3 regions of the Hydrogenophaga sedimenti genome follow, and region 2 is predicted to be linked to each of the others. Evidence: predicted binding sites of a transcription regulator. Region 2 holds the regulator's gene; each other region holds the start of a gene.
The links. Region 2 encodes FNR, which switches genes on or off when oxygen is low (the NO sensors DNR and NnrR bind a similar motif). Its sites were predicted from a motif close to TTGATNNNNATCAA; they were not measured.
Positions count from the first base shown of each region.

Region 1: ACS5NL_RS17960 (bacteriohemerythrin) is a predicted target of FNR. The motif match lies at 1,594-1,607, and genes of this name have one in related genera.
Region 3: ACS5NL_RS07440 (FeoA family protein) is a predicted target of FNR. The motif match lies at 6,356-6,369, and genes of this name have one in related genera.

Region 1 is NZ_JBPZHA010000011.1:141,231-150,987, reverse strand. It holds gene ACS5NL_RS17975 (AAA family ATPase) at 1-2, opposite strand, end outside; gene ACS5NL_RS17970 (DUF2867 domain-containing protein) at 13-546, opposite strand; gene ACS5NL_RS17965 (MAPEG family protein) at 560-994, opposite strand; gene ACS5NL_RS17960 (bacteriohemerythrin) at 1,047-1,556, opposite strand; gene ACS5NL_RS17955 (DUF805 domain-containing protein) at 1,661-1,996, shown strand; gene ACS5NL_RS17950 (HDOD domain-containing protein) at 2,021-3,169, opposite strand; gene ACS5NL_RS17945 (SPFH domain-containing protein) at 3,269-4,117, opposite strand; gene ACS5NL_RS17940 (hypothetical protein) at 4,120-4,311, opposite strand; gene ACS5NL_RS17935 (hypothetical protein) at 4,333-5,361, opposite strand; gene argH (argininosuccinate lyase) at 5,367-6,800, opposite strand; gene ACS5NL_RS17925 (sensor histidine kinase) at 6,913-7,965, shown strand; gene ACS5NL_RS17920 (LytR/AlgR family response regulator transcription factor) at 8,002-8,742, shown strand; gene recJ (single-stranded-DNA-specific exonuclease RecJ) at 8,904-9,757, opposite strand, start outside.
Region 2 is NZ_JBPZHA010000007.1:202,633-212,389, reverse strand. It holds gene ccoN (cytochrome-c oxidase, cbb3-type subunit I) at 1-1,206, shown strand, start outside; gene ccoO (cytochrome-c oxidase, cbb3-type subunit II) at 1,220-1,969, shown strand; gene ACS5NL_RS13660 (cbb3-type cytochrome oxidase subunit 3) at 1,981-2,118, shown strand; gene ccoP (cytochrome-c oxidase, cbb3-type subunit III) at 2,149-3,063, shown strand; gene ccoG (cytochrome c oxidase accessory protein CcoG) at 3,205-4,578, shown strand; gene ACS5NL_RS13645 (hypothetical protein) at 4,671-4,910, shown strand; gene ACS5NL_RS13640 (hypothetical protein) at 4,958-5,251, shown strand; gene fnr (fumarate/nitrate reduction transcriptional regulator Fnr) at 5,324-6,043, opposite strand; gene hemN (oxygen-independent coproporphyrinogen III oxidase) at 6,220-7,599, shown strand; gene ACS5NL_RS13625 (sulfite exporter TauE/SafE family protein) at 7,651-8,328, shown strand; gene ACS5NL_RS13620 (DMT family transporter) at 8,329-9,270, opposite strand; gene aceA (isocitrate lyase) at 9,635-9,757, shown strand, end outside.
Region 3 is NZ_JBPZHA010000004.1:28,826-38,582, reverse strand. It holds gene ACS5NL_RS07470 (FAD-dependent monooxygenase) at 83-1,306, shown strand; gene ACS5NL_RS07465 (Bug family tripartite tricarboxylate transporter substrate binding protein) at 1,329-2,300, shown strand; gene ACS5NL_RS07460 (DNA glycosylase AlkZ-like family protein) at 2,322-3,413, opposite strand; gene kynA (tryptophan 2,3-dioxygenase) at 3,439-4,308, opposite strand; gene kynU (kynureninase) at 4,321-5,595, opposite strand; gene kynB (arylformamidase) at 5,615-6,241, opposite strand; gene ACS5NL_RS07440 (FeoA family protein) at 6,444-6,752, shown strand; gene feoB (ferrous iron transport protein B) at 6,755-8,632, shown strand; gene ACS5NL_RS07430 (hypothetical protein) at 8,629-8,823, shown strand; gene ACS5NL_RS07425 (class I SAM-dependent methyltransferase) at 8,842-9,757, opposite strand, start outside.

The DNA of each region.
Region 1 (9,757 bases), on a different contig from region 2:
ATGGCCGGCGGTTCAGGCAGCGGCGCGATCGGGCGCGCCGATGGCCCGCAGCACCGACGGAGCGATCAGCTTGTGCATGGGCTTGACCGGCAGCATGTACAGCCGCCCGAGCCGGTTCTTGGTATGCACGACCGTGGTGACGGTCACGCGCACCGGCTGGCCTTCCCTGCGCGCGCAATGCACCGAGAGCACCACGTCCAGGTGTTTGTCGCGGTCGCCCAGCAGGACTTCGTCGGGCGTGTTCTCGAACAACGTGAAGATGCCGACGCGGTCGCCGGGCCGGTAGTCGGCGGGTGCTTTGGCCGGGTCGATTTCCGAGAGCTCGCCCAGGTTCTTGAGGCCGACCAGCTGCACCGCGCGGTTGCGCAGGGTCATGCAGGTGTCGACCCAGCGCGGGGTGGCACGGACCGATTTGAGGAACTGGCCAAGCGCGCTGAGCGAGGGGTCGGCCGCGTCGATGCTCCAGGCGTCGTGAAAGTCGGCGCCCGCGATGCGGCTGGCGATGCGGCTGCCGTCGGGCGGCAGCGTGGCGGTGGGTGTGTTCATGGGGTGGTGTGTGTCAGGCCAGCAGCACGGCACGGGCCAGCAGCGACCAGATGCCGAGCAGCACGAAGTTGCTGGCCGCGAACGCGAGGAAGCGGTGCAGCACGTGGTTGTAGGTGACGTGGATCAGGCTGTGCACGATGCGCAGCGCGACATAGGCCCAGGCCAGGTTGACCAGCAGCGGTGTCGCGGTGGCGGTCGTGTGCGCCAGCAGCACCGCCACGTAGAACAGCAGCGGCAGCTCCAGCAGGTTCATGTAGTTGCGGTTGGGCAGCGACACGGGGGCCGTCACCCGGCCGGACTCGCCCAGGGCGTATTCGCGCGGCGAGACGCTGCCGTTGAAACCGGCCTGCAGGCGCCGGAACGCGATCAGCAGCAGGATGCAGAAGGTCCAGGCGGCCAGCGCGAAGACCGGGGCGAAGAGGGCGGCGGGGGTGGGCGGCGTCGGCATCCGCCCACTGTAGCGGGACTTGCTCAGGGCCGGCGGGCCGCCCTGTCAGGCCTCACGAGCAGCTGACGCTGCCGCAGCCGCTCATGGTGGCAGGGCGCACCCGGTCCGGGTCGGCCAGGGTCTCGGTCTTCGAGTCGAAGCCGACGTCCTTCATGTGCAGCGCCAGGCCGGCGTCCATGCTGGCGGCGTGCTGCGGGAACCACTCGACCAGCGCTTCGGCCAGGCGCGAAATGATCTCGGTGTCGCCCTGTTCGTAGTGTTCGACCACGGCATTCAGGGTTTCGAGGATGGTCGCGTGGTGCGAGGCGTGGCAGTTGTCGGGCGCGAAGCCGGTGGCGACCATCCAGCGCTCTTCCTGCGCGAAGTGTTCGACCGTGTGGGCGACGAACTCGCGGTAGAGCGGCAATTGCTGGTCCTGCGGGGTGGCGAGCAGGCGGTTGAGCATCTCCACGAATTCTTCGTGGGTGTCGTCCATGCGGCCGTCGCCGGTCTGCAGTTGCGGGTTCCAGTCGAGGCCGGCAATGGCCTGGGCGGGGGCTTCGTGGGTGGTGGTCGCGTCCATGGGGCGTCACTGTAGCCGCAAACCCGGTCGGCAGCGCTTGACCGGGGTCAAGCCAGCCCCGGTCGCTGGGCTATCATGAAATTCTCGTTCTGGAGGAGGTCAACATGAATTTTGTCGACGCGGTCAAGCTGTGTTTCACCAAATACGTGGGCTTCGAGGGCCGGGCCAGCCGCTCGGAGTACTGGTGGTGGGTGCTCTTCATCATCGTGGTGTCGATCGTGCTGGGTGCGGTCAGGGCCGGCATGCTGGGCAACCTGTTCTCACTGGCCACGCTGCTGCCGTCGCTGGCCGTGGGCGCCCGTCGCCTGCACGACATCGGCAAGAGCGGCTGGTGGCAGCTGGTGGCGCTGATCCCGCTGATCGGCTGGATTCTGCTGATCTACTGGGCTGTGCAGCCCAGCGAGGGCGATAACGCCCACGGCCCGGCGCCGTCGAACTGAGGCACAGGACCGTAGGGCAAGGGGTCAGGCCTCGGCCGTGACCCGGCCCAGCATCTGGTCGATCGCGGCATGCAGCTCGGGCAAGGCCAGGGCCTGGTCCAGCTTGGCCAGCGCCGGGTGGGCCAGGCTGGCGCGCAGGTGGTAGGTGTCCACGCCGCCGTCCTGCAGCGGGTTGTAGCCTTCGAGGCTGTCGAGCTGGCCCAGCGCCAGCCGCTCGCCCAGCCGGGCGCAGAGGTAGCCCAGCGCAAAGCGCGGCGCGCGTTTCGGGTCGGTCGACATGAAGGGGCTGACCAGCTGGCGGCCGACACCGCTGACGTCGTTGACCAGCTCTTCGGGCAGTTCCCAGGACTTCATCAGCAGGCCGCCGATTTCGGTCGCGCTCAGGCCGAGCAGCTCCTGCTCCAGGCGGGCGCGCTCCAGGCGGCCGCGTTCCAGCCACTTCTCCAGCCCGGACATCGGGATGAGGGAGGCGGTGGCCAGCTGGCCGACAAAGCTGAGCACGACCTGGGTCGAGAGCGTGCCCTGGTCGGGCAGGTTGAGCGCCTTGCCCAGCCGCACACAGAGTTCGCTGGCGATCGCGCTGGCCTTCCAGATCGCGTCGAAGCTGCGTTGTGCCTCGGCCAGCTTGGGCTTGAAGGCCTCGGCCAGCATGTACTGCAGGCAGATGCTGCGCACCGTGTTCATGCCCAGGAAGGTGACCGCCTGACCGATGTTGGTCACGGGCGTGTGCAGGCCGTAGATCGGGGAGTTGACGGTCGAGAGGATCTTGGCGGCGATCAGCGGCTCGCCCATCACCAGGTCGCTCAGCTCGGCCGAACCGGCCCTGGCCACGAAATCGGGCGAGAGCAGCTTCTGCATCGAGCGCGGGGGCTTCGGAATGCCGCGCACGGCGGTCAGCAGGGTGTCGCGGTGCACCGGGTCCATGTCCTGCGCGCCCAGCCACTGGAATTCCGACAGGCTGGCGGGCAGGGGTTCCGGCACGGGCGCGATGGCCTCGCGCAAGGTCGGGACCGGCGCCGGGGTGGTGCCCGGGGCTTTGGGCGCCGGGTGGCTGGCACGCTGGACGGCGGCGGCCGGGGACGTTGCGGTCACCGACGGCGCGGGACGCCGGAAAAACCACCAGGCCAGCGCCAGAGCCAGGACGCCAGCAATCCACATCATGAGAAGCGACACGACAAACCTCCGTCCAGGGATGTGGTCCGCGGACATTCCACGAACCTGTTTGTCGTCTAGATCGGCGTTTGGCCGCCGGTCTTGAGCGGGTTGCGTCGCTTACTTGCCGACGTTGATCAACGGTGTGGCGTTGCCGCCCAGCAACACGGTGTTGCCCGGCTTGCCGGCCAGCGCCAGGGCGGTGTCGCGCTGGATCTCGGCCAGCTTGATGTCCTTGAGCGCCGGCGTGAGCGAGGCACTGATGATTTCGTTGGCCTTGGCTTCGCCCTGGGCCTGCACGATCAGCCGTTCGGCCTCGGCCTTGGCCAGTTCGACTTCCTTGCGTTTCTTTTCGATCGCCTGATCGGTCTCGGCACGCGAGCGGATCGCCGCTTCGATGGCCGGGTCGGTGAGCAGGTTGCGCACGTTGACCGCGGTCACCACGAAGGCGCCCGGATCGTTCTTTTCGAGTTCCTCCTGCAACCGGGCGCGGACCATCTCAGACAGCTCGGTGCGCTTGGTGTGCATGGTGGTGGCGTCCAGCTCGGCGATGGCCTTGTAGATGGCTTCGCGGGCCTCGCGCGAGACGCGGCTGAACGCGACCACCAGGTCTTTGGTGCCGCCCTGCACGATCTGGTTGTGCTGCACCACATCGCCCTGGTACTTGATGTAGAGCGCCGGCACGGCCGCGGGCGTGGTCTTGTAGTAGACGTCGATGTCGACGTCCTTCATCGTCAGGTTGTCCCGGCTCTTGGGCGTCATGTCGTTGAGCTGGAAGCTGACTTCCTTGGTGGTGAACTCGTCGACGGTCTTGAACAGCGTGAAGTACACGCCGGGGTTCAGCGCCTCGGTGCCGACCTTGCCCAGCGTGCGCTCCACGCCGACATTGCCGGTGTCGATCTGGCTGCAGGCGGCCAGCAACAGGGCGGTGGCGGGAACGGCCAGTCGGCGCAGGGCGGAGACAGTCATGGTCAGAGCAGTTTGGTGGAAGGAACGAAGTAGGCGACGACCAGCAGGGCCAGCAGCACCAGGGCGACCGCGACCAGCCGCAGGCCGTGCCGCTTGATCGGCCCCAGCTGTTCGGGACGCACCAGCGGACGGGTGCCGACCCACAGGCCGTAGCCCGCAGCGATCGCGAAGAAGAGCAGCAGCAGTTGGCGCATGGGTCGTCCGTTGGCGGGCGTCTATTTCAGGGCCTGCGCGGCCCACGCCGGGAGTGCGCGGCGCAGCGGGTGCTGGGCACTGGCGTCGGTCCGGCCGGCCAGCCAGTATCCCAGCAGGTCCGCGGCAATTTCGTGGGGGTGGTAGAGGTTGCTCCGGTCGGGGAATGCGCCCGCATAGCCCGGCACCTCCAGCAGCGGCCCGGTCTGCGGGCGCCCGTCGGATTCCTGCAGGCGCCACTGGCCTTGTTCCAGGCGGAAGCGCACCGCCTGCATCTGGAAGTCGCGCGGCATGCTGGGCGTCTGCAAATTGCCCAGCTGCAGCCAGGGCAGCACCGCCTGGCCGGGCGCATCGGGCAGCGGGAAAACCCATTCGCTCACCGGCGCATCGGGATTGACCACGCCGCTGTCCAGCAGCGCCGGCACCTGCAGGGCCGGAACGCGCACAAAGCCCAGGAGCCGGGCGTTCAGGCCGTCAAAGAGCTCCGGGTGGCTGCGCTGCAGGACGTGCGTCTGCTCGTGGACCAGCAGGTAGCTCAGGAACACCTGGAGCCGGGCCAGATCCTGTGCGCGGTAGCCGGCGAGCAGGTTCTGCATGATTCCCGCGCCAAAGACGATGGTGTCTGCGCGCGTGTGGGGCAGGCCGCCTTCCACCCGGTCGCTGATCTTGGCGAATTTCCAGGGGGTGCGCGCATACAGCGGGGCCTTGTCGGCCAGCGTGGGCCACAAGGCATTCAGCGACCAGCGCAGCAGCGCCTGTTCGTCGGCCGAGAACTCCTGTGTCTCGGCGGCGTAGTGGGCTTTTGCGCGTTCGCGCGCCTCGGTCAGTGGCAGCCCCCGCAGGTCCTGGCGGGTCTTGGCCAGGAGCTCGGGGCCATGCATCGCATCAAAGTAGGCCTGCGCGCCCGGACCAGCCATCAAGGCGGCGGCTTCGCTGCGGTTCAGGAACTGCGGCGCCGGAGGTTCCGGTGCCCTGGTTTGCGCTTGCGCTGCGACCGCTCCCAGCCCCAGGCCGAGCAGCAGCGCCAGCCGCAGAACAGGTCGGCGCAGCATCGGGCTCAGGCCAGGCGGCTGCGGTGGCGCGCAATCTGCGCCTTGACCTGCACGGGCGCGGTGCCGCCCAGGGTGTTGCGGGCGTTGAGGCTGCCGCGCAGGCTCAGGCATTCGTAGACGTCCTTTTCGATCGACGCATTGAAGCCCTGCAGCACGGTCAGCGGCAGTTCGGACAGGTCGCAGTTGTGCGACGTGGCGGCCTTGACGGCGTGGGCCACGGTCTCGTGCGCATCGCGGAAGGGCAGCCCCTTCTTGACCAAGTAGTCGGCCAGGTCGGTGGCGGTGGCGTAGCCCTTGTTGGCGGCGGCTTCCATGGCCGCGGCGTTGACGGTGATGCCGCCTTCTTTGGCGCCGGTGGCCGGGTTCAGCTGGCCGCCCACCATCTCGCAGAAGATGCGCAGGGTGTCCTTGAGCGTGTCCACCGTGTCGAACAGCGGTTCCTTGTCTTCCTGGTTGTCCTTGTTGTAGGCCAGCGGCTGGCCTTTCATCAGGGTGATCAGGCCCATCAGGTGGCCGACCACGCGGCCGGTCTTGCCGCGCGCCAGTTCGGGCACGTCGGGGTTCTTCTTCTGCGGCATGATCGACGAGCCGGTGGTGAAGCGGTCGGCGATCTTCACGAAGCCAAAGTTCTGGCTCATCCACAGGATCAGCTCTTCCGAGAAGCGGCTGATGTGGACCATGCACAGGCTGGCGGCGGCGGTGAATTCAATGGCGAAGTCGCGGTCGCTCACGCCGTCCAGGCTGTTCTGGCACACGCCTTCCATGCCGAGCGTGTTGGCGACGCGCTCGCGGTCCAGCGGGTAGGTGGTGCCGGCCAGCGCGGCGCTGCCCAGCGGCAGGCGGTTGGTGCGGCGGCGCACGTCGGCCATGCGTTCGGCGTCGCGGCTGAACATTTCCACATAGGCCAGCAGGTGGTGCGCGAAGCTCACCGGCTGGGCCACCTGCAGGTGGGTGAAGCCGGGCAGGATCACTTCCACATTCTTTTCGGCCACATCCACCAGCGCGACCTGAAGCTCTTTCAGCAGGTCGGAGATCAGGTCGATCTCGTCGCGCAGCCACAGGCGCACGTCGGTGGCGACCTGGTCGTTGCGGCTGCGGCCGGTGTGCAGGCGCTTGCCCGCGTCGCCCACCAGCTGGGTCAGGCGCGCCTCGATGTTCAGGTGCACGTCTTCCAGATCCAGCTTCCATTCAAAGCCGCCGGCCTCGATTTCCGAGCGGATCTGTGCCATGCCGCGCTGGATGTCGGCCAGGTCGCTGGCGCCGATGATCTTCTGTGCGGCCAGCATCTCGGCGTGGGCCAGGCTGCCGGTGATGTCGGCCAGCCAGAGGCGCTTGTCGAAAAACACGCTGGCGGTGTAGCGCTTGACCAGCTCGCTCATGGGCTCCGAGAATAGGGCGGACCAGGCTTCGGATTTCTTGTCGAGTTGGTTGGTGGACATGGTGGTGCCAGCGGCGAGAGAGGGGATCGGAGGGTGGCGTGTGCGCCCGGCAGGGGTGGACCGGGCGCGCTGACTCAAAAACGGTTGTCGGCGACGACCTATAGTGCGAGCCATGCAGGACTCCCGAATTTTATCGACCTTCCACGACCCGGCCTCGAAGTTGCCGCTGTCGCAGATGCCGGAACACCGGCAGGCGGGCGAACTGCTGTTCGAGACCTGCCAGCTGGGCATCGTGCTGCGCGCGGTGCTGTTCGTGCAGGCCATCATGTGGGTGGCGGCGCTCTATGGCGCGCAGGGGCTGGTGGCCTGGCTGGAGCGGCTGGCCATCCTCACGGCCGCCGCCTTGCCCTCGGTGCTGATCTGGCTGCTGGTGACCTGCATGCTCAAGCGGGTGATCGGCCGCCTGCCCGCGGCGGGCCAGTGGACCTGCGGTATCGCGCTGGGCGCGGTGTCCGCCATCTATGGTTGCGGCATGCTGTCGTGGACGCATCTGGTGGCGCCCGCGCCGTGGGTGGCCAGCGCCGCGACCGGTGCTCTGGTGGCGGCGGTGATGGTCGCGGGCCTGGTCTGGCGCTCGCGCGCCAAGGAGCCTGCCGGTACGACGGCCCGCCTGGCCGAACTGCAGGCCCGCATCCGGCCGCATTTCCTGTTCAACACGCTCAACAGTGCGATCGCCCTGGTGCGCGCCGAGCCGGCCAAGGCCGAGACGCTGCTCGAAGACCTGAGCGAGCTGTTCCGCCACGCGCTGGCCGACACCAAGGAAGATGTGCCTCTGCGGCAGGAGCTGGAGCTGGCCGAACACTACCTGGCGATCGAGCAGATCCGGTTCGGTGACCGCCTGAGGGTCGAGTGGAATCTGGACGACAAGGCCTCGGCCGCCCGTTTGCCGCCACTGATCCTGCAGCCGCTGGTCGAGAATGCGGTCAAGCACGGGGTGGAGCCCAGCCCGACCGGCGCCACGGTGCGCATCACGACCAAGCGCCGCGGCTCGACCGTGATCATCAAGGTGACCAACACCGTGCCGGCAGGCAGTGGGTCGCCGGGCAACGGGCTGGCGCTGGACAACGTGCGCCAGCGGCTGGAGCTGCTGCACGACGTCGAAGGCCGGTTCCAGTCGGCGCTGGTCGACGGGGTGTATCAGGTGCGGCTTGAAATACCGATATAAGTCGGGGTTGGACGCGGGTCCTCAACGGAGCGTGACATGGCACTGAAGGTTCTGATCGTGGACGACGAAGCGCTGGCGCGGTCGCGGCTGCGCACGCTGCTGGGTGATTGCACCGACCCGCGCGCCGAGGTGGTGGGCGAAGCGGCGAACGCGGTGGCGGCCATGGAGCAGTTTCAGCGCACGCCCTGCGACCTGGTGCTGCTGGACATCCACATGCCGGGTGTCGATGGCATGGCGCTGGCGGCGAACCTGCGCAGCATGGCGCCGCCGCCCAAGGTGGTGTTCGTGACGGCGCACGCCGACTACGCGCTGAGCGCCTTCGAGCTGGACGCGGTGGACTACCTGACCAAGCCGGTGCGGCTGGAGCGGCTGGAGCAGGCCTTGCAGAAGGTGCAGCGCCTGCAGGTCGCGTCGGACCTCAACGATCAACCGGGCGCGACCGAGAGCCTGCTGATCCAGGAGCGTGGCCGCAGCGAGCGGGTGGCGCTGGCGGATGTGATCTACCTGAAGGCGGAACTGAAGTACATCACGGTGCGCACGGCGGAGAAGGAGCACATCTACGACGGGGCGCTGAGCGAGCTGGAGCAGAAGTACGCGCACCTGTTCGTGCGGGTGCACCGCAATGCGCTGGTGGCGAGGCGCTGTGTGCGCGCGGTGGAGAAGCACCACGATCCGGTGGAGGGCGAGGGCTGGACGGTGCGGCTGGACGGCTGCGAGGAGCGTCTGGCGGTGTCGCGCCGGCAGCTGTCGGCGGTGCGTGAGTCGTTGATGGGCTGACTTTTGTTCGTTGTCGGGGCTGCGGTCGTCGGCGACCGGGGTGGCCGGCTCCGCGCATGTCACCCTGCAGAGCGAAGTAAAGGAGGAGACGGCCGTCGGGGGACATGAGCGGCGCAGGGTGCCATGCCCTCGCCAGCGACGCGAGGTGCCACGCCAAACAGTCAGACCTCAGCCGCCTCGATCAGAAAGCGGACCCGGCGTTGCCCCTGCCACTCGTCCGCATCCAGGCGAAAAGCGATCTTGACGGTCGAAGGCAAAGGCTCCGTGTGGCCGAACCAGATCCCGTCCACCGGATCGCCCTGGTGCTTGAGCTTCACCGACAGGTGCTTCTCGCCCACCAGCCGCTGACTCACCACCTGCACCTCCTCGCAGAACACCGGCGGCGCAAAACCCTGGCCCCAGACCTCGGCGTGCAGCGTGTCCACCAGGTCCGTGCGCCGGTACTGCTTGTCCAGCGCGCCGTCGGCCTCCAGCCGGCGCTGCAGCGTCGCCGCGTCCAGCCACTCGTGCGCCACCTGCGCGAACGCCTGCTCGAACACGTCCAGGTGTTCCTCCTCGATGGTGCAACCGGCCGCCATCGCATGGCCGCCGAAACGCAGCAGCACGCCCGGGTGCCGCTTGGCGACCAGGTCCAGCGCGTCGCGCAGATGGAAACCCGGGATCGAACGGCCCGAGCCCTTGAGCTCGTGCTCCTTGCCCTCGGCGCCGCTGGCCGCGAACACGAAGGTCGGGCGGTGCAGCTTGTCCTTCAGGCGCGAGGCGACGATGCCGACCACGCCTTCGTGGAAATCGGGGTCGAACACGGTGAGCGCGGGCGGCGGTTCTTCGGAGTCGTCGAACAGCTCCTCGGCCAGCGTCAGCGCCTGCTCGCGCATCTCGCCCTCGATCGCCTTGCGCTCGCGGTTGATGCCGTCGAGCGTGCGCGCCAGTTCGTCGGCGCGGCCCGCGTCGTCGGTCAGCAGGCACTCGATGCCCAGCGTCATGTCCGACAGGCGCCCGGCCGCGTTCAGGCGCG
Region 2 (9,757 bases):
AGCTACTACATCGTGCAGCGCACCTGCCACACAGCCTTGTTCCTGAACAAGCTGGCGTGGTTCACCTTCATCGGCTGGAACATTGTCATCGTCTCGGCGGTGATCACCCTGCCGCTGGGCCTGACCACCGGCAAGGAATATGCCGAGCTGGAGTGGCCGATCGACATCCTGATCGCCGTGACCTGGGTGGCCTACGCCATCGTGTTCTTCGGCACGGTCGGCATCCGCAAGGTCAAGCACATCTATGTGGCCAACTGGTTCTTCGGTGCCTTCATCATCGCCGTGGCCCTGCTGCACATCGTCAACAGCGCTGAGCTGCCGGTCTCGCTCTTCAAGTCCTACTCGGCCTACGCCGGTGTGCAGGACGCCATGGTGCAATGGTGGTACGGCCACAATGCCGTGGGCTTCTTCCTGACCGCCGCCTTCCTGGGCATGATGTACTACTTCATCCCCAAGCAGGCCGAGCGTCCGGTGTACTCGTATCGCCTGTCGATCGTCCACTTCTGGGCCCTGATCTTCACGTACATGTGGGCGGGTCCCCACCACCTGCACTACACCGCGCTGCCCGACTGGGCGCAGTCGGTCGGCATGGTGTTCTCCCTGATCCTGCTGGCTCCCAGCTGGGGCGGCATGATCAACGGCATCATGACCCTGTCGGGTGCCTGGCACAAGCTGCGTGACGACCCCATCCTGCGCTTCCTGATCGTGTCCCTGTCGTTCTACGGCATGTCCACCTTCGAAGGCCCGATGATGTCCATCAAGACCGTCAACGCCCTGTCGCACTACACCGACTGGACCGTGGGCCACGTGCACTCCGGTGCCCTGGGCTGGGTGGGTCTGGTGTCCATGGGTTCGCTGTACTACCTGATCCCGCGTCTGTTCGGCCAGAAGAAGATGTACTCGGTGCCCGCCATCGAACTGCACTTCTGGATCGCCACCATCGGCATCGTGCTGTACATCGCCGCGATGTGGATTGCCGGTGTGATGCAAGGTCTGATGTGGCGTTCGGTCAACCCCGATGGCAGCCTGACCTACACCTTCGTTGAAGGTGTGAAGGCCACCTTCCCGTTCTATGTGATCCGTCTGCTCGGTGGCCTGCTGTACCTGACCGGCATGATCGTGATGCTCTGGAACGTGGTCATGACCGCCCTCCAAGGCAAGGCGCACAACGCCCCCGTCCTGGCCGTCAACCCCGCCCACGCCTGAGGAGAAGAACAACATGGCTAGCAATGAACATCTGTCCGGTCACGCCCGGATCGAAACCAGCAACTTCCTGATGATCGTCCTGATCACCCTCGTGGTGGCCGTGGGCGGTCTGGTGGAAATCGTTCCCCTGTTCTTCCAGAAGTCCACCACCCAGCCGATCGAAGGGCTCAAGCCCTACACCGCGCTGCAGGTGGCGGGCCGCGACATCTACGTCAAGGAAGGCTGCTACAACTGCCACTCGCAGATGATCCGTCCGTTCCAGGCCGAAACCCTGCGCTATGGTCCTTACTCGGTGGCCGGCGAATATGTCTACGACCACCCCTTCCAGTGGGGTTCGAAGCGCACCGGTCCCGACCTGCACCGCGTGGGCGGCCGCTACAGCGACGAATGGCACCGTGCCCACCTGAACAACCCGCGTGATGTGGTGCCCGAGTCGAACATGCCTGCCTACCCCTGGCTGGCCAACAAGACGGTCGACGCTGCCGGCATTCCTCCCCGGATGAAGGCCCTGCGCACGCTGGGCGCTCCGTACTCGGACGAAGAAATCGCCAAGGCTGCCGAAGACGTCAAGGGCAAGACCGAGCTCGAAGCCCTGATCTCTTACCTGCAGGTGCTGGGTACCGCCCGTACGGCTGCTGTCGCTGCAGCTGCGCAACCTGCTGCCGCTCCGGCAGCGGCTGCTCCCGCCGCCGCTGCGCCTGCAGCAGCCGCCCCGGCGGATGCCAAGCCCGCTGCGCCGGCCGCCGAAGGCAAGGCCCAGTAAAGGTACCCATCATGGACATCAACGATCTTCGCAGCATCGTCACGCTGATCAGCATGCTGACTTTCGTCGGCATCCTGGTCTGGGCCTGGTCCAAACGCAATCAGCGCGACTTCGAAGAGGCAGCCCAGCTGCCCTTCCAGGAAGACTGACTCCCTGCGGCACGAACAAGAGAAATCATCATGAGCGACTTCATCAACGACTTCTGGCATCTGTATGTTGCCGGCATTACGCTCGTCAGCATTCTTGCCTGCGCGGTCCTGCTGTACATCAGCGGCACCACCAAGGCAGCGACCCATGCGGACAACACCACCGGCCACGTCTGGGACGGCGACCTCCGTGAAATGAACAACCCGCTGCCCAAGTGGTGGGTGTACCTGTTCATCATCACCGTGGTGTTCGGTCTGGTCTATGGCGCGCTCTACCCGATGTTCGGCAAGTTCCAGGGTGCCCTGGGCTGGTCGTCCCGCGGTCAGCACGCGGCCGAAGTGGAGAAGGTCGAGAAGGCGATTGCCCCGATCTACGCTGCCTACAACGGCATGAAGCCTGAAGAGATCGCCGCCGATCCCAAGGCGATCGCCATCGGTGAGCGCCTGTTCATGAACTATTGCGCCCAGTGCCATGGTTCTGATGCCCGCGGCTCCAAGAGCTTCCCCAACCTCGCCGACGGCGACTGGCTGGGTGGTTCGGGTCACGAGTACATCAAGACCACGGTCACCAACGGCCGCACCGGTGTCATGCCGCCCATGGCTGCCGCTGTCGGTTCGCCAGAGGATGTGCGCGACGTGGCCAACTATGTGCTGAGCCTGTCGGGCAGCCCGCACGACTCCGTGCGCGCCGCACAAGGCAAGGCCAAGTTCGGCGCTTGCGCTGCTTGCCACGGTCCTGACGGCAAGGGCATGCAGGCAGTGGGCTCCGCCAACCTGACCGACGGCGTTTGGCTGCATGGCTGGGGTGAAGATGCCATCATCCGTGCCGTGAACAACGGCTTCACCAACCAGATGCCGGCACAGGCTTCCAAGCTCAACGCTTCGCAAATCAACGTGCTCGCTGCCTACGTCTGGAGCCTGTCGAACAAGCCGGCTGCCAAGCAATGATGGCCAACCGCCATTGATTTCCCTGTAGCCAGGTTTCCCGTGAGCTCTCCCAGTCCCGACGTTGTTTCATCTTCCGTTCAGTCACCAGTGATTGCCATCGTTCCCGGAGCGCCTCAGGGCGTGCCCGAGGACGATGAGGTGATGGTCTCCCTGTACGCCGCGCGTCAGAAGATCCATCCCAAGGCGGTGTTCGGACTGTTTTCGAAGTGGCGTTGGGTTCTGGTCTGGTTGACCCAGATCGTTTTCTACGGGCTGCCCTGGCTGGAGTGGAACGCCCGTCAAGCGGTGCTCTTCGATCTCGATGCGCGCCGCTTTTACATTTTCGGGCTGGTCCTGTATCCGCAGGACTTCATTTATCTGACGGGCCTGCTGGTCATCTCGGCGCTGGCCCTTTTTCTGTTTACTGCCATCGCCGGACGACTGTGGTGCGGCTATGCCTGTCCCCAGACGGTCTACACCGAGATCTTTCTCTGGATCGAGAAGAAGGTGGAAGGCGACCGGTCGGCCCGCATCCGCCTCGACGAGGCAGCGCTCAACGCGCACAAGTTCGGCAAGAAGTGGCTCAAGCACACGCTCTGGGTTCTTTTTTCGCTGTGGACCGGCTTCACCTTTGTCGGCTATTTCGCCCCCATCCGTGAAGTGGCCGCATTGACCTTGTCGGCATCGCTGGGGCCCTGGCAGACGTTCTGGATCTTCTTCTACAGCTTTGCCACCTATGGCAACGCCGGCTTCCTGCGCGAGCAGGTGTGCAAGTACATGTGTCCCTACGCGCGCTTCCAGAGCGCGATGTTTGACAAGGACACGATGATCGTGACCTACGACCAGGCGCGGGGTGAGCCCCGCGGGCCGCGGTCGAAGAAGGCCGATCCCAAAGCCCTTGGACTGGGGGCCTGTGTCGATTGCACCCTGTGCGTCCAGGTGTGTCCCACGGGCATCGACATCCGCAAAGGGCTTCAGTACGAATGCATCGGCTGCGGTGCCTGCATCGATGTGTGCGACGAGGTGATGGACAAGGTGGGCTACCCACGGGGGCTGGTGAAATACTCGACCCAGAACGGGGTGGCCCAGGGCTGGACGCGTGACCAGATGATCCGCCATGCTTTCCGGCCCCGTGTACTGGTGTACTCCGCCATCCTGGGGGCCATCACACTGGCCGTGTTCGTCAGTCTGTTCTTGCGCACCCCGCTCAAAGTCGATGTGATCCGGGACCGTGGCGCGCTGGCCCGCATGGTGGAGCAGGGGCGCATTGAAAACGTCTTCCGGCTCCAGATCATGAACGCGACCGAGTCGACGCAACACTATTCGATCAGCGTGGATGGCCTTGAGGGCGTCGTGATCGCTTCGGAGAGCTCCGCGGAGGTCCTGCCGACGGAGGTTCGCTCTGTCGCCGTCCGGGTCCAGACTCCGCCCAATGTGGCGCCAGCGGGCTCCCATCCGATTCGTTTCACCATCCGGTCCCAGGGACCGGAGGTGGCGCAGGTGGTGGAAAAGGCCGTTTTCATCGTTCCGCGCTAAACTGAAAGCACATTCCCATGCAAACCGTCATGTCTGCCCAACCTGCTGCCCCTGCCTCCCCAAACCGCACCCCCTGGTGGAAAGTGCCCCACATGTGGATGGTGGTCGGCGGCCCTCTGGCGGTGGTGGTGGCCAGCGTGGTGACATTCGTGATCGCTGCCAGCCATCCTGACCCTGTGCTCAACAAGGCGGACTACGAACGTGATCTTGCGGCGGCCCAGCGGCTGCAAGGGCAGGCGAGGGTGGACGCATTGATCACCCTGCAGCCGGCCGGCCAGGCACGCAACCACGCGGCCTCGCCGGTGGCTGGAACCACCGACCCGACCAAATAAGCGCCTCACCCACCCGTTGAGGCCTCAGACGAACAAGGAGACAGTTCATGAAGACTCAACGGTGGATGTGGATCGCGTGGCCAGCCTTTCTGGTCGCTGCTGTGCTGGAGATGATCGTGTTTGCGATGGTCGATCCTGGTGACCTTCACTGGTTTGGAAACCCGTTGGGGCTTTCGCGGCAGGCGATCTACACACTTGCCTTTTTTGTCTTCTGGGGCGTCACCATGGCCTCCAGTGCGCTGACCACGCTGTTGGCCATGTCCCCTTTCGAGGTCAATCGTTGCCCGGTTCCAGAGTCGCAACGTCCCGAGGACTGCGCCAGAAACGGGCAGTGCTGTTGAGAAGACTTCTGGTCTGAACAACAAAAAGCCCCGCATCAGCGGGGCTTTCTTCATGAGGTGCAGTGCTGCTGCTCAGCGGCAGGTCTGCGGATTCACGATCAGCTTGAGTGCGTCGGTGTTCTTGATGTGCACGTAGCGCTGCTTGACTTCGATGATGCCCTCGTCGACAAACTTGGAGAAGGTCCGGCTGACCGTTTCCAGCTTCATGCCCAGGTAACTGCCGATCTCTTCGCGCGTCATCCGCAGGATGAGTTCGGACTGGGAAAAACCACGTGCATGCAGGCGCTGCACCAGATTCAGCAGAAACGCCGCCAGACGCTCTTCCGCACGCATGCTGCCCAGCAGCAGCATCACGCTGTGGTCTCGCACGATTTCCCGGCTCATGATCTTGTGCACATGGTGCTGCAAGGTGGTGAACTCACGCGAGAGTTCTTCCACCTGGTCGAACGGCATGACACAGACCTCGGCATCTTCCAGGGCGATGGCGTCGCAGGAATGGCGGTCGCTGACGATGCCATCCATGCCAATGATCTCGCCCGTCATCTGGAACCCGGTGACCTGGTCTCTGCCATCCGCGGTGGTGACGCTGGTCTTGAAGAATCCAGAGCGCACCGCGTACAGCGAGGTGAACTTGTCCCCCGTGTTGAACAGTGCCGACCCGCGCTTGATGCGCCGGCGGGTCGAGATCACGTTGTCGAGCTTGTTCATCTCTTCGGGGTTGAGCCCCATGGGCAAGCACAACTCCCGCAGGTTGCAGCTCGAACAAGCCACTTTGATGCTTTGAATATCCATAATTCTTCCGGAATTGGGGCGAAGCTTAACCCATGGCTGGTGCCAGCATCAAGGCGTGGCGGGAAGCAGCAAGGGCGGCAGGGGGAAAACCCGAGAGGCTGAGGACCCCTTGATCAAGATCAAGGGCCTCGCCGGAGCCTTGGGGCACATTCGTCGCCTGCACTGGAGAATTGTTTGTGAGTCACGCCATTTCCGACGAATTGCTCAAGCGATTTGACATCCCCGGCCCCCGCTACACGTCGTACCCGACGGCGGACCGCTTTGTCGAAGCCTTTACGGAAGCCGATTACATCCAGGCACTGGAGCAGCGCCGGGCCGGCTCTCTGGCATTGCCGCTGTCGCTGTATGTGCACATCCCTTTCTGTGAATCGGTGTGCTACTACTGCGCCTGCAACAAGGTCATCACGAAACACCACGAGCGCGCGGCCGAATACCTGCGGTATCTGTCGCGGGAAGTCGAACTGCAGGTGCAGCACTTCGGCAAGGGACACAGCGTCTCCCAGCTGCACCTGGGCGGCGGCACGCCCACCTTCCTTTCCGACACGGAGCTCGAAGACCTGCTGGCCATGATCCGGCGCAACTTCACCTTGGTGCCGGGCGGGGAATATTCGATCGAGGTGGATCCGCGCACGGTGACGGGACAGCGTCTGCAGACCTTGGCCCGGCTGGGCTTCAACCGGCTGAGTTTCGGCGTGCAGGATTTTGATCCGGCGGTCCAGAAGGCCGTGCACCGCGTTCAGCCGGTGGAGCAGGTGTTCGAACTGGTCGAAACCGCTCGCAAGATCGGCTTCGAATCGGTCAACGTCGATCTGATCTACGGCCTGCCGCTGCAGACGCCCGAGTCCTTCGCCCGTACGCTGGCACAGGTCAACCAGTTGCGGCCGGACCGCATCGCGCTTTACGCCTATGCCCACCTGCCGACACGCTTCAAGCCGCAACGGCGCATCGTGGCGGCGGAGTTGCCCAGTGGCGGCGACAAGTTGTCGATGCTGTCGGCTTCGCTGGATGCGATGAGCGAGGCGGGCTATGTGTATGTGGGCATGGACCACTTTGCCCTGCCGACCGACGCGCTGGCCGTGGCCAAGCGCCAGGGACGTCTGCACCGGAATTTCCAGGGGTACAGCACACAGCCGGACTGCGACCTCATTGCTCTGGGTGTTTCCGCGATTGGCCGCATCGGGGCCACTTACAGCCAGAACGCGAAGACGATCGAAGAGTATTACGACGCACTCGACCAGGGGCGCCTGCCGATCGTGCGCGGCCTGGCGCTGACACGGGACGACCTGTTGCGCCGCTCGGTCATCATGTCGCTGATGTGCCAGGGCCAATTGCAGTTCGAATCCATCAATCTGGGTCATCTGATCGACTGCAAAACCTACTTTGCCAGGGAGCTCGAGGTCCTCCAGGACTATGCGAAGCAAGGGCTGGTTCGGATCGACGAGTCGGGTGTCGAAGTGACGGCGGCTGGCTGGTATCTGGTGCGTGCCATCGCCATGGTGTTCGACAAGAATCTCCAGGTGGATCAGGACCGCGCCAGGTTCTCCAAGATCATCTGAGCGGCACCGGTTCGACAGGCGCGGCGGGTGCGCGCCTGCTAGAGTTCCCGCATGCAAACCTCCATGGCCCTGACGGCCCTGTTCATGGGCATCGCCGGTGGTCCGCATTGCGTGGCCATGTGTGGTGCTGCGTGCGCCGGCATCAGCCGCGGTGCGGCCGGGCAGAAAAGCAGCAACGTCGCCTTGCTGACCTTCCAGGTCAGCCGCATGGTGGGCTATGCGACCTTCGGCGCGTTTGCCGCCGGTTCGGTGCAGGGGCTGGCCTGGCTGGGCACCAATACGGCGGTCATCCGCCCTGTCTGGGCCATGTTCCACGTCGCGGCCCTGTTGCTGGGCATCGTGCTGCTCTGGCAGGCCCGGCAGCCGGCATGGCTGGACGGTGTGGCACAAGGGGTCTGGCGTCGCACGAGACCGATGCTGCACCGCCTGGGTGGCCGTGCGCCTATGGTCCTGGGCGTGGCCTGGGCCCTGATGCCCTGCGGGCTGCTGTACTCGGCGTTGATGGTGGCCTCGCTGTCTGCGAGCGCGTTGCAGGGCGCGATGATCATGGCCCTGTTTTCCGTCGGCACTTCACTGTCGCTGACGATCGGGCCGTGGCTGCTGTTGCGCCTGAAGGGCGATGGCTCGGGCGGGTGGGGCATCCGGCTGGCGGGGTTGGCACTGGCGGCCACTTCGGGCTGGGCGCTCTGGATGGGCCTCACCAACCCCACGGGACTGTGGTGTGCCTGATCAGGAGGCCCTGCTCGGCAGCGTCGCCAGAACGAGCCCCAGCAGGGCCACCGCGAACGCCACGATCTGGCCCGGTGTCAGGGTCTCGCCCAGGAAGATGACGCCCACGGCGGCCGCGCTGACGGGCAGCATGACCGTGAAGACGCCGGCCCGCGACGCGGGAATCGACTTCAGACCGGTCATCCAGAGCCAGACGGTCCACATGCTTGCGGCGAGCGCATAGAAGACCAGCAACGCCCAGAGCGGCGGGGCGACGTTCGCGAAGGCGAAGTCCCTGGCCGCCCAGATGCCCATCGGCGTCACCAGGACGAATCCCCACAGATTGATGATGGCCGAGATGCGCTTGGGGCCAAGGCCTTCGGTGAGCCGCTTTCCGATGACCACATAGGAGGCTTCGCACACCACTGCCGCGAAGACCAGGATGTTGCCCCAGACTTGCCGCGAGAGTCCAAGCAAGGCTTCGGGGTCGCCATGGCTGGAGGGGCCCGATTTCTGCATGGAAAACAGGCCGATGCCCACCGCGGCGCAAACAATGCCCGCCGCGGTTTGCCGGGTGAGTCGCTCCCTCAGAAAGACCCATGAGAGCACGGCAACCACGGCGGGGATCGAGGACATGATCACGCCCGCGGAGACCGCCGTTGTCAGGGCCACGCCAAACAGCATGAACACCGAAAACAGAAAGTTGCCGAGGAACGACTCCAGAAAAAGCAGCCGCCTGGTGTGTGCTGACAACGGCTGCTCGTCCGCGGGCTTTTTCAGCCAACGCCACATGGCAAGCCCTCCGATGGCAAAGCGCATCCAGGCCAGCAGGAACACGGGGAAGGCGGCAACGAGCGGTTTGGACAGGGCGACATAGCTGCCGACCAAGGACATGCTGGCCGCCAGGCAGAGGTAGGGCAGGGCTTTGGCCACCACCCTCAGATTCGGTTGTGCAAGAGGCATGGGTCGGCATCATGCCGCAAGGGCCAGCCATGTCGGCCGCGGGCACGGCGAAGTGCATGAAGGCACCACGATGAACCAGCGTTGCCGAAGCCAAGGGGCAGCTGTTTCCGCATGGGGATACTTTGATTTTGCATTATGAGATGATCAAATGCTGCGGTGCACGAATATTTCTTGATACAAGAAAAGTATTTTCGCATTGCGGTTTGTGCCGGTTAAGCTGTTGATATGTAATGACAAAATTCATCTCTTATATAAGACATAAGAGCTTCAAAAAGTCTTCTATAAGACTTACATTTACTCCATCGGCACTGCACTTGCATGAGCAGTCCGCCAGACCCTTCTTCAACCTCAAGGAGTTAGCACCATGCCCCAATCCCTGAAAGAACAACTGAGCCGCCAGCAGCAGATCGAAGCCCTGGAAAAAGACTGGGCGACCAACCCCCGCTGGAAGCTGGTCAAGCGCGGCTACTCCGCCGCCGACGTGGTG
Region 3 (9,757 bases), on a different contig from region 2:
GGCTGCCCGGCGCCGGACCGTCGTCACCAGTCCCTGACATTTGTCAACGCCGGGGGGCTTCGGGCCGGCACAATCGGCGCCCATGAACAACAAGGTGGTCGTGGCCGGTGGTGGCATCGGTGGGCTGGCGTCGGCGCTGGCCCTCTCGCGTGCTGGTGTGGAAGTGGACCTGCTGGAGCAGGCCCCCGCCTTTGGTGAGGTGGGTGCGGGCCTGCAGCTCGGACCCAACGCCGTGCGGGTGCTCGACGCCTGGGGCCTGACCGACGCGCTGCACGCCTGCGCGGCCTTCCCCGAGTCGCTGCAGGTGCGCGATGCGCACAGCGCATCCACGCTGGGCCAGCTGCGCCTGGGGGCGCTCAGCCGGGCCCATTACGGACAACCCTACGCGACCATCCACCGCGTCGACCTGCACGCCCTGCTGCTGGAGGCGGTGCGGCGCGAACCGCGCGTGCGCCTGCACCTGGACACCCGCCTGGCCGGTTACGAAGAATCCGGTACCGGTGTGCGCGTGACCTGCGAGAACGGCACGGTGTTCGACGCCGGCGCCCTGGTGGGGGCCGACGGTCTGTGGAGCCGGGTGCGGCAGGAGATGCTGGGCGCCCAGCCGACGCGCGTGAGCGGGCACCTGGCCTACCGCGGCATGGTGGCGGCCGGCGACCTGCCGGGCATGTTGCGCGACCCGGTGGTCACCGCCTGGCTGGGGCCGCGGCTGCACGTGGTGCACTACCCGGTGCGCCGCGGCGAGTGGTTCAACGTGGTGGCGGTGGTCGAGGGCATGCTCGGCCATGGCCACGGCGGACCACCCGGCAGCGATCCGCAGAGCTGGAGCCACGAAGCCCGGCAGGCCGACCTGCTGCGCGCCCTGGGACCGATCTCGCCCGAGCTGAACACCATGCTGGACCGGGTGGGCGAATGGAAGCTCTGGGCGCTCAACGACCGCAACCCGGTCGCCAGTGCCGAAGAACATGCCCGGGGCCGGGTCGCGCTGCTGGGCGATGCGGCCCATCCGCTGCGGCCGTATCTGGCGCAGGGTGCGGCGATGGCGATCGAGGACGCCTGGACGCTGGGCCGGCTGGCCGGTGCGGCCGATGGCGCGCCCGGCTGGCCCGCGCTGCTGGCCCGGTACGCCCAGACCCGCTGGCAGCGCAATGCGCGGGTGCAGAGCCGCTCGCAGCGCAACGGCACGATCTTCCACGCCAGCGGCCCGCTGCGTTTCGCGCGCAATGTGGCGATGGCGATGCTGGGCGAGTCGCTGATGGACAATCCCTGGCTGTACAGCGGCCCGCCCGATCCCCTGGCGGGCTGATTCACCGCCAAGGATTCGACACATGTTCCAGCCCCGCCGCCGCCACGCCATCGCCACCGCCCTGGCGCTGAGCTTCAGTGTCTCCGCCGTGTTCGCCCAGACCGCTTGGCCCAGCCACCCGGTCAAGCTGGTGGTGGGCTTTCCGGCCGGGTCGTCGCCCGACCTGATGGCGCGCACCATCGCCGAGCCGCTGTCGCAGGCGCTGGGCCAGCCGGTGGTGGTGGAAAACAAGGTGGGGGCGGGCGGCAACATCGGCGCCGACGCGGTGGCCAAGGCGACCGACGACCACACGCTGGGCCTGATGATCAACGGCAACCTGACCATCGCCAAGATCCTCAACCCCGCCACGACCTACGACCCGCTCAAGGAGCTGCAGCCGGTGTCGCTGCTGGCGGTGTCGCCGCTGGTGCTGGCCGTGCCGGCGGGCACGGCGGCGGGCGGCAAGGCCTTCTTCGACGAGGCGCGAGCCAGTGGCGACAAGTGGAACTACGGCACGCCGGGGGTCGGCACCGTGGCGCACCTGGGCATGGAGCTGCTCAAGGGCAAGGCCGGCATGGCGCCGGTGCACGTGCCCTACCCGGGCAATCCGCAGGTGATCACGGCGCTGATCGGCGGCCAGATCCAGATGGCGCTGCTGCCACCCGGGCTGGCGATGACCCAGGTCAAGGCCGGCAAGCTCAAGGCGATCGGCGTCACTTCCGCCGGCCGCAGCAGCGTGGCGCCCGAACTGCCCAGCCTGGGTGAGGCGGGCGTGCAGGGCCTGCAGCTGGAAATCTGGAACGCGGTCGCCGCGCCGGTGGGGCTGCCCAAGGCGCACGTGCAGAAGCTGGCCACGCTGCTGGCCGAGATCGTGCGCCGTCCCGAGATCCGCCAGAAGATTCTCAACCAGGGCTGGCAGGTCGCGGGCACCTCGCCCGAAGGTCTGGCCAAGCGCATTGCGGCGGACACGGCAGCGATGGCCGAGGTGATTCGCAAGAACGACATCCGACCTTGACCACCCCTGCCGCGCTGCGGGTCAGTGATGTGACGTTCCCAAAAACAGGCTGATGTCGGCCAGCTCGGCGTCCAGTGCCTGGCGGTAGCCAGCCTCTTTTGGCGCCTGTCCGCTCACGTAGCCGATGTCCGCTTGCAGCCGCCCTTCGGCCACCGACAGGTTGCCCCAGCCGACGACCTCGTCGCGCCAGAGCAGCGGCATGGCGTAGTAGCCGCGCACGCGTCTGGCCGGTGGCGTGTAGGCCTCGAAACGGTAGGCCCAGCCCCACAGACGTTCGAAGCGGTTGCGGTCCCAGACGACCGGGTCGAAGGGCGCCAGCAGGCGCACGCCGTCCGGCGCTTTCCAGCGGCGCGCGGCCGGGTCTTCGCCGTCGGGCCAGAACCAGCGCACACCGTCCACTTCGGCGTTCGGCAGGCGTTGCGTGGCGCGTTGCAGCGCGGCGCGCAACTGCCCTTTCCACTGCGGCACCGCGTGCTGCAGCATGGCCACCAGCTGGCGCAGGCCCGGTTGCGGCAGCGGGGCGTACTTGTTGATCAGCACATCGACCAGCCGGTCCAGCACGGCGGCCACATCCTCCGGCGCGGTCTGCGGCTGGTGCGCCGCGTAGAGCCGGATGCCGCCCTCGCGCCGCGCCACGCGCAGCAAGCCGCGGTAGTGCATGGCGTCCAGCAGCTGGGTGCTGGCCTTGGACTGGCCGCCGAAGCCGTTGGTGGTGTGGCCGTGGGCAAAGTGCGCATCGACCTCGCGCGGGTGGGCTTCGCCGCGCGCCTGCACGAAGTGCCAGACCGCTTCGGCCTGCGCCCAGCGCTCGGCCGGCCATTCGCGCAGCGCGCTGCGCGGGTGCATCAGCGCGTGCAGCGCGGGCGTGACGAAGCCGTAGTTGACGAAGAAGTCCTCTTCCACCTCGAGCGCCGCGTAGCGCCGTTCCAGGTCGCCGACACGGTAGCCCTTGACGCGGTGGCGCAGCGTCAGGTCCTGCGCCCGCGCGGGCGAACGGATCGGATCGGCCTGCACGAAGCCCAGCCGTTCGATGGCTCTGGGCAATGTGGTGGGCGTGAAGAGGCTGCGCGCCACGGCGTGGCGGCGCAGATCGGAAAGCGTTGGAACGACCATGCGGCGATGATGCCGCAGGCGCTGGCTACAGCGCTGTTCTCAATGTCCAGATTTCCGGAAAAAGCACCACGTCCAGCATCTTGCGCAGATAGCTCACGCCGCCCGTGCCGCCGGTGCCGCGCTTGAAGCCGATCACGCGCTCCACCGTGGTCACGTGGCGGAAGCGCCAGAGACGGAAGGCGTCTTCGAGGTCGGTGAGTTCTTCGCCGAGCTGGTAGAGGTCCCAGTGCGCTTTCGGGTCGCGGTAGACCTGCAGCCAGGCCTGCTCCACCGCCTCGCTGGCGGCGTAGGGCTGGGTCCAGTCGCGTTCCAGGTGCGAGGCCGGCACGGCGATGCCGCGCCGCGCCAGCAGGCGCAGGGCCTCGTCGTACAGCGAGGGCGTTTCGTAGGCCGCCTGCACCATGGCCGCGCGTTCCGGGTGGTGGGCGTGCGGCTGCAGCATGGCCGCGTTCTTGTTGCCCATCGAAAACTCGATGCAGCGGTACTGGAAGCTCTGGAAGCCGCTCGAGTGGCCGAGGTAGGGGCGGATCGCGCTGTACTCCGGCGGCGTCATGGTGGCCAGCACGTCCCAGGCGTGCACCAGCTGCTCCATGATTTTCGAGACGCGCGCCATCTGCTTGAACGCGGCGTTGAGCTCGTCGGCCGCGATGTTGCGGATTGCGGCGGTCAGCTCGTGCAGCATCAGCTTCATCCAGAGCTCGCTGGTCTGGTGCTGCACGATGAACAGCAGCTCGTCGTACGCGGGCGAGAGCGGCTTCTGTGCGTTCAGGATCGCGTCGAGCTGCAGGTAGTCGCCGTAGCTCATGTCGCGGCTGAAGTCGAGCTGGGCCTTCTCGTCGCGCACGATGGCTTCGGTGGCCGAGGTGGTCGGCTGGTCGTGGTAGGGGCAGGTCATGGCGCGTCTCCTTCAGGTCACCGCGTGCTTGCGGTTGAACTCGGCGCGTTTCCACTCGCCGGTTTCCAGCACCTGCTTGAGCTGCTCGACCGCGTTCCACACATCCACAAAACCGATGTACAGCGGCGTGAAGCCGAAGCGCAGGATGTCCTGGTGCCGTGCGCCGTCGCCGGCGCGGTAGTCGCCGATCACGCCGCGCGCGATCAGGGCCTGCACGATGGCGTAGGCGCCTTCGTCCTTTGTCAAACACACTTGAGAGCCGCGTTGCGCGTGCTCGCGCGGCGTCGCCAGGCCCAGGCCGTGGCCGGCGCAGCGCTCTTCGACCAGCTGGATGAACAGGTCGGTCAGCGCCAGCGACTTGGCGCGCAGCGTCGCCATGCCGCCGAAGGGATCGGCGCCCAGCACGGTGTCGACGCCGCATTCCAGGGCCGCCAGGCTGATCATGGGTTGCGTGCCGCACTGGTAGCGGGTGATGCCCGGCGCGGGCCGGTAGTCGGGCGTGAATTCGAACGGGGTGGCGTGGCCCCACCAGCCGGCCAGCGGCTGCCAGAAGCGGTCGGCGTGTCGCGGATTGACCCAGACGAAGGCGGGTGCGCCGGGACCACCGTTGAGGTACTTGTAGCCGCAACCGACCGAGAAGTCGGCTTTGGCCTTCTTCAGATCCACCGGCACGGCGCCCGCGCTGTGCGCCAGGTCCCACACGGTGAGGATGCCTTCGGCGTGCGCGGCGGCGGTCACGGCCGCCATGTCGTGCATCGCGCCGGTGCGGTAGTTGACGTGCGTGAGCATCAGGATGGCCACGTCGGCGGTCAGCGCCGCGGCGATCTCCTCGGGCTCGACCAGCAGCAGCTCCATGCCGTGCTGCTTGCACAGGGCTTCGGCGATGTAGAGGTCGGTCGGGAAGTTGCTGCGCTCGCTCACGATGCGTTTGCGCTGTGGCGCATCGGCGGCGGCGATGTTCATCGCGGCGGTCAGCACCTTGAACAGGTTGACCGAGGTGCTGTCGGTGGCGACCACCTCGCCAGGGCCGGCGCCGATCAGGCGCGCGATCTTGTCGCCCACTTTCTGCGGCATCTGGAACCAGCCGTGCTTGTTCCAGCTCTGGATCAGGTCGGTGCCCCATTCCTGCGTCACCACCTGGGCCACGCGGCCGGGCGCGGCGCGCGGCATCACGCCCAGCGAGTTGCCGTCGAGGTAGATGGTGCCATCGGGGAGGTTGAACTGGTCGCGCAGGTCGCGCAGCGGGTCCTGGACATCGCGCTGCAGGCAGTCTTCTCTGGTGGTCATGGTGTTGTCTCCGTCGGGTTCAAAGTTCTCGCAGCACCGCGCGCACCGGGCTGGCATCGGCGGTGGTCAGTTTCAGGGGCAGGGCGATCAGTTCGTAGTCGCCCTCGGGCACGCCGTCGAGCAGCAGGTTCTCCAGCACGCGCAGGCCGCGCTGGCGGATGGTCTGGTGGCTGTCCAGGGTCTTGCTCTCGGCCGGGTCGATGCTGGCGCTGTCGATGCCGATCAGCAGCACGCCCCGGTCGGCCAGCAGCGCGACGGTCTCGGGCGCAAAGGCGGGCAGGGCGGTGTCGAAGCGGTCCTGCGGCATGCGCTCATAGACCCGCACCAGCACCCGTTCCGGCAGGTCTTGCATGGCATGGGCCAGGTGTTCCGGCTTCACCAGCGGCCCGCAGCCGATGGCGTGAATGACGCGGCAGGGGCCGAGGAAGGCCTGCAGATCCACCGCGCCGATGGCCGCGCCATCGGGGTCGTAGTGCAGCGGCGCGTCGGCGTGGGCGCCGACGTGCGGGCTCAGCGTGATGGCGCTGACATTGACCGGGCAGCCCGGACCGATGCTCGCGACCCACTGTTGCGCGTAGGCGGTATCGCCCGGAAACACCGGCGAGGCGGCGTGCACGGGCGGGGAAATGTCCCAGAGCTTTTTCATGGTCTGGCGAAGGTAGCACCGGGGAAAAAACCGTGGTGTCGGTTATTTCCAACGAGAAGCAAAAATACTTGAGGTCTAAACAAATTGATCGGATGCCGGAAATCTGCCCGGACCTTGACAAAAGCCAAATGCGAAACATTTTCATTCCCGTACAGTCGTTCCATACGGAATCTCCATCACCACCACCATGCCCGAAGCCTCCATGCGACTGAATCTCCCGACCGATGGCACGGTCTCCGCGTCTTCCCGGCCCTGGGTCGGGCTGGATGCCTGGCCACCACACCGTCCGGCCGAGCTGATGGCCCTGGCGCCGGCGGGCGACGACGAGCAGGCGCGCACCCTGCACCGGCTGGCCGAGATCGGTTTCCTGCCGGGTGAGGTGCTGCGGGTGGTGTCGCGCGGCTGGCTGCGGGGCGGCCCGATTGCCGTGCGCGTCGGACAGTCGACCTTCGCCCTGCGGTCCCACGAAGCGGCGCTGCTGCGCGTGCGCGCCGCCCAGCCGGACGCCTGAGCATGGACACCGCCGCCCCCAAACTCGCCCTGCTGGGCAACCCCAACTGCGGCAAGACCGCGCTGTTCAACCTGCTGACCGGCACCCGTCAGAAGGTTGCCAACTACGCCGGTGTCACGGTCGAACGCAAGTCCGGCTGGGTCACCACACCGGCCGGCCACCGCGCCCAGCTGCTGGACCTGCCCGGCACCTACAGCCTGGCCCCGCTGAGCCACGACGAGGTGGTCACGCGCGATGTGGTGACCGGTCGGCTGGCGGGCGAGGCGCGGCCCGACCTGCTGGTCTGCGTGGCCGATGCGACCAACCTGCAGCTGAACCTGCGGCTGGTGCTGGAGGCGCAGGCGCTGGGCCTGCCGATGGTGCTGGTGCTCAACATGTTCGACGTGGCGCAGGCGCAGGGCATGCGCATCGACCACGCGAAGCTGGGCGAGCGGCTGGGCATGCCGGTCGTGACGGCCGTCAGCGTGCACAGCGACGGCGCGAAGGATCTGCTGGCCCAGCTGGACGCCACGCTGGCGCAGGGCCTGGCGGGGGCGCATCCGGCGCCAGCGGCGGGCGGCGACGTGGGCGACATCGACCCGGTCTGGCTCAACACCCGCGTGCGCGAGCTGCTGGCCGACGTGCTGCAGGTGCCGCCGCGCCGCTGGGCGCTGAGCGACCGCATCGACCGCTGGGCCATGCACCCGTTCTTCGGCTATGTGCTGCTGGCCGCCTTGCTGATGCTGATGTTCCAGGCCGTGTTCGCCTGGGCGGCGTGGCCGATGGACGCGATCGAGGCCGGCATGGGCTGGCTGGGTGAGCAGGTGTCGGCCCACATGGCCGATGGTCCGCTGCGCAGCCTGCTGGTCGACGGCGTGATCGCCGGGGCGGGTGGCGTGCTGGTGTTCCTGCCGCAGATCCTGATCCTGTTCTTCTTCATCTTCCTGCTGGAAGACACGGGCTACCTGCCGCGCGCGGCCTTCCTGATGGACCGGCTCATGGGCACGGTGGGCCTCTCGGGCCGTTCCTTCATTCCGCTGCTTTCCAGCTTTGCCTGCGCGGTGCCCGGCATCATGGCCACGCGCACCATCAGCCACTGGCGCGACCGCTGGCTGACCATCCTGGTGGCGCCGCTGATGACCTGTTCGGCGCGGCTGCCGGTGTATGCGCTGCTGATCGCGGCCTTCATCCCCCAGCGCGAGGTCGGAGGCGTGTTCAACCTGCAGGGGCTGGTGCTGTTCGGCCTGTATGTGGCCGGCATCGTCAGCGCGATGGCGGTGGCCTACATCGTTTCGCGCCGCACGGCGGGCGGGCGGCAGACGCCGCTGCTGATGGAACTGCCGGCCTACCGCCTGCCCAGCGTGCGCAACATCGCGCGTGGCCTCTGGGAGCGCGCCAACATCTTCGTCAAGCGGGTCGGCGGCATCATCCTGGCGCTGATGGTCCTGCTGTGGTTTCTGTCCAGCTACCCCGTGCCGCCCGAGGGCTTCACCGGGCCGGCGGTGGAATACAGCGCAGCCGGTCGCCTGGGGCACTTCCTGGCGCCGCTGTTCGCGCCGCTGGGCTTCGACTGGCGCATCGTGGTGGCGCTGATTCCGGCGATGGCGGCGCGAGAAGTCGTGGTCGCGGCGCTGGGCACGGTGTACGCGCTGAGCGCCTCCGGCGACCAGGTGGCCGAGGCGCTGGGCGGCGTGATCGGGCACCAGTGGTCGCTGCCCACCGCGCTGTCGCTGATGGTCTGGTTCATCTACGCGCCGCAGTGTGTGGCCATGCTCGCCGCCGTCAAGCGCGAGGCCGGCGGCGCGCGCCATGTGGCCATCGTCATGGCCTACCTGTTTGCCCTGGCCTATTTCGCGTCGTGGCTGACCTACCGCATCGCCTTGCACTGGAGTGCCGCATGAATGCCCAGACCCTGATCGTTGTCCTGTGTGTGGCGGCCGCGGTCGTCTACCTCGTGCGTCCGCCGCTGCGGCGCTGGCTGGCGCGGAGGGCGGCAGGTCCGGCGGCGGCTGCGGTGCCGGCGGACAAAGCGGGCGGTCCGGCCTGCGGCGGCTGCAAGGGATGCTCCAGCGCGTCCGGCGGCTGCCACTGAGCCGGCCGAATCAGCGCTTCACAGCGGCGGCAGCGATGCCACCATCACCTTCAGTGCCCGGTCGGGCGACACGTCCGCGAACACGGCCGGGTTGGCCAGCCGCTGCTCCATCACCATCGTCGGCGCTTCGGCCGCCAGCTGCTCGCGCAGGAACGATTCGGGCATTTCCGGCGCGTTCAGGCAGAGCAGGGCGCGACCGCCCGGCTTGAGCAGGTCCGGCAGGCGGCGCAGCAGGCGCGGCCAGTCCTTGGCCGCGACAAAGCTGCCCTTCTGGTAACTCGGCGGGTCGGCGATCACGAGGTCGTACGGCCCCATGCGCGTGACCTTGCCCCAGGAGCTGAACAGGTCGTGCGCGAGGAACTTGGCGCCGCTGTTCAAACCGTTGAGCTGGTGGTTCTGCTGGCCGGTGGTCAGCGCACCCTGCGCCATGTCGATGTTCACCACTTCCTTCGCGCCGGCTTCCAGGGCCGCCACCGAGAAGGCGCAGGTGTAGGCGAACAGGTTGAGCACCTTGGCGCCCTTCGCGTGCGCGCGCACCCAGCGCCGGCCTTCGGCCATGTCCAGGAACAGGCCGTGGTTCTGGCCGCGCTGCAGGTTCACGCGGTACTTCGTGCCGTCTTCCGTCACCCCGTGCGGCTCGGGCACGCTGCCGGCGAGCACGGTGGTTTCGCTGCGGCCTTCGCGGCGGGTCTGGAGCACGGCATTCAACGGGGTGTCGGGCGGCGCGAGCTGCGCGTGCCGCACCTGCAGCGCGGCCGTCAGCGCGGCCATTTCCTCTGACGTGGCGTCCCCGAACTTGGTGACCAGCCAGACGGGGGGAAAGGCGTCGAGGGTCCAGGCTTCACAGCCCGGATACCGCCCGCCACGACCGTGAAAGATGCGCTGCGCGTCCGTCGGCATGACAGCGCTGGCGATGGCGTCGAACAGGGCCTGC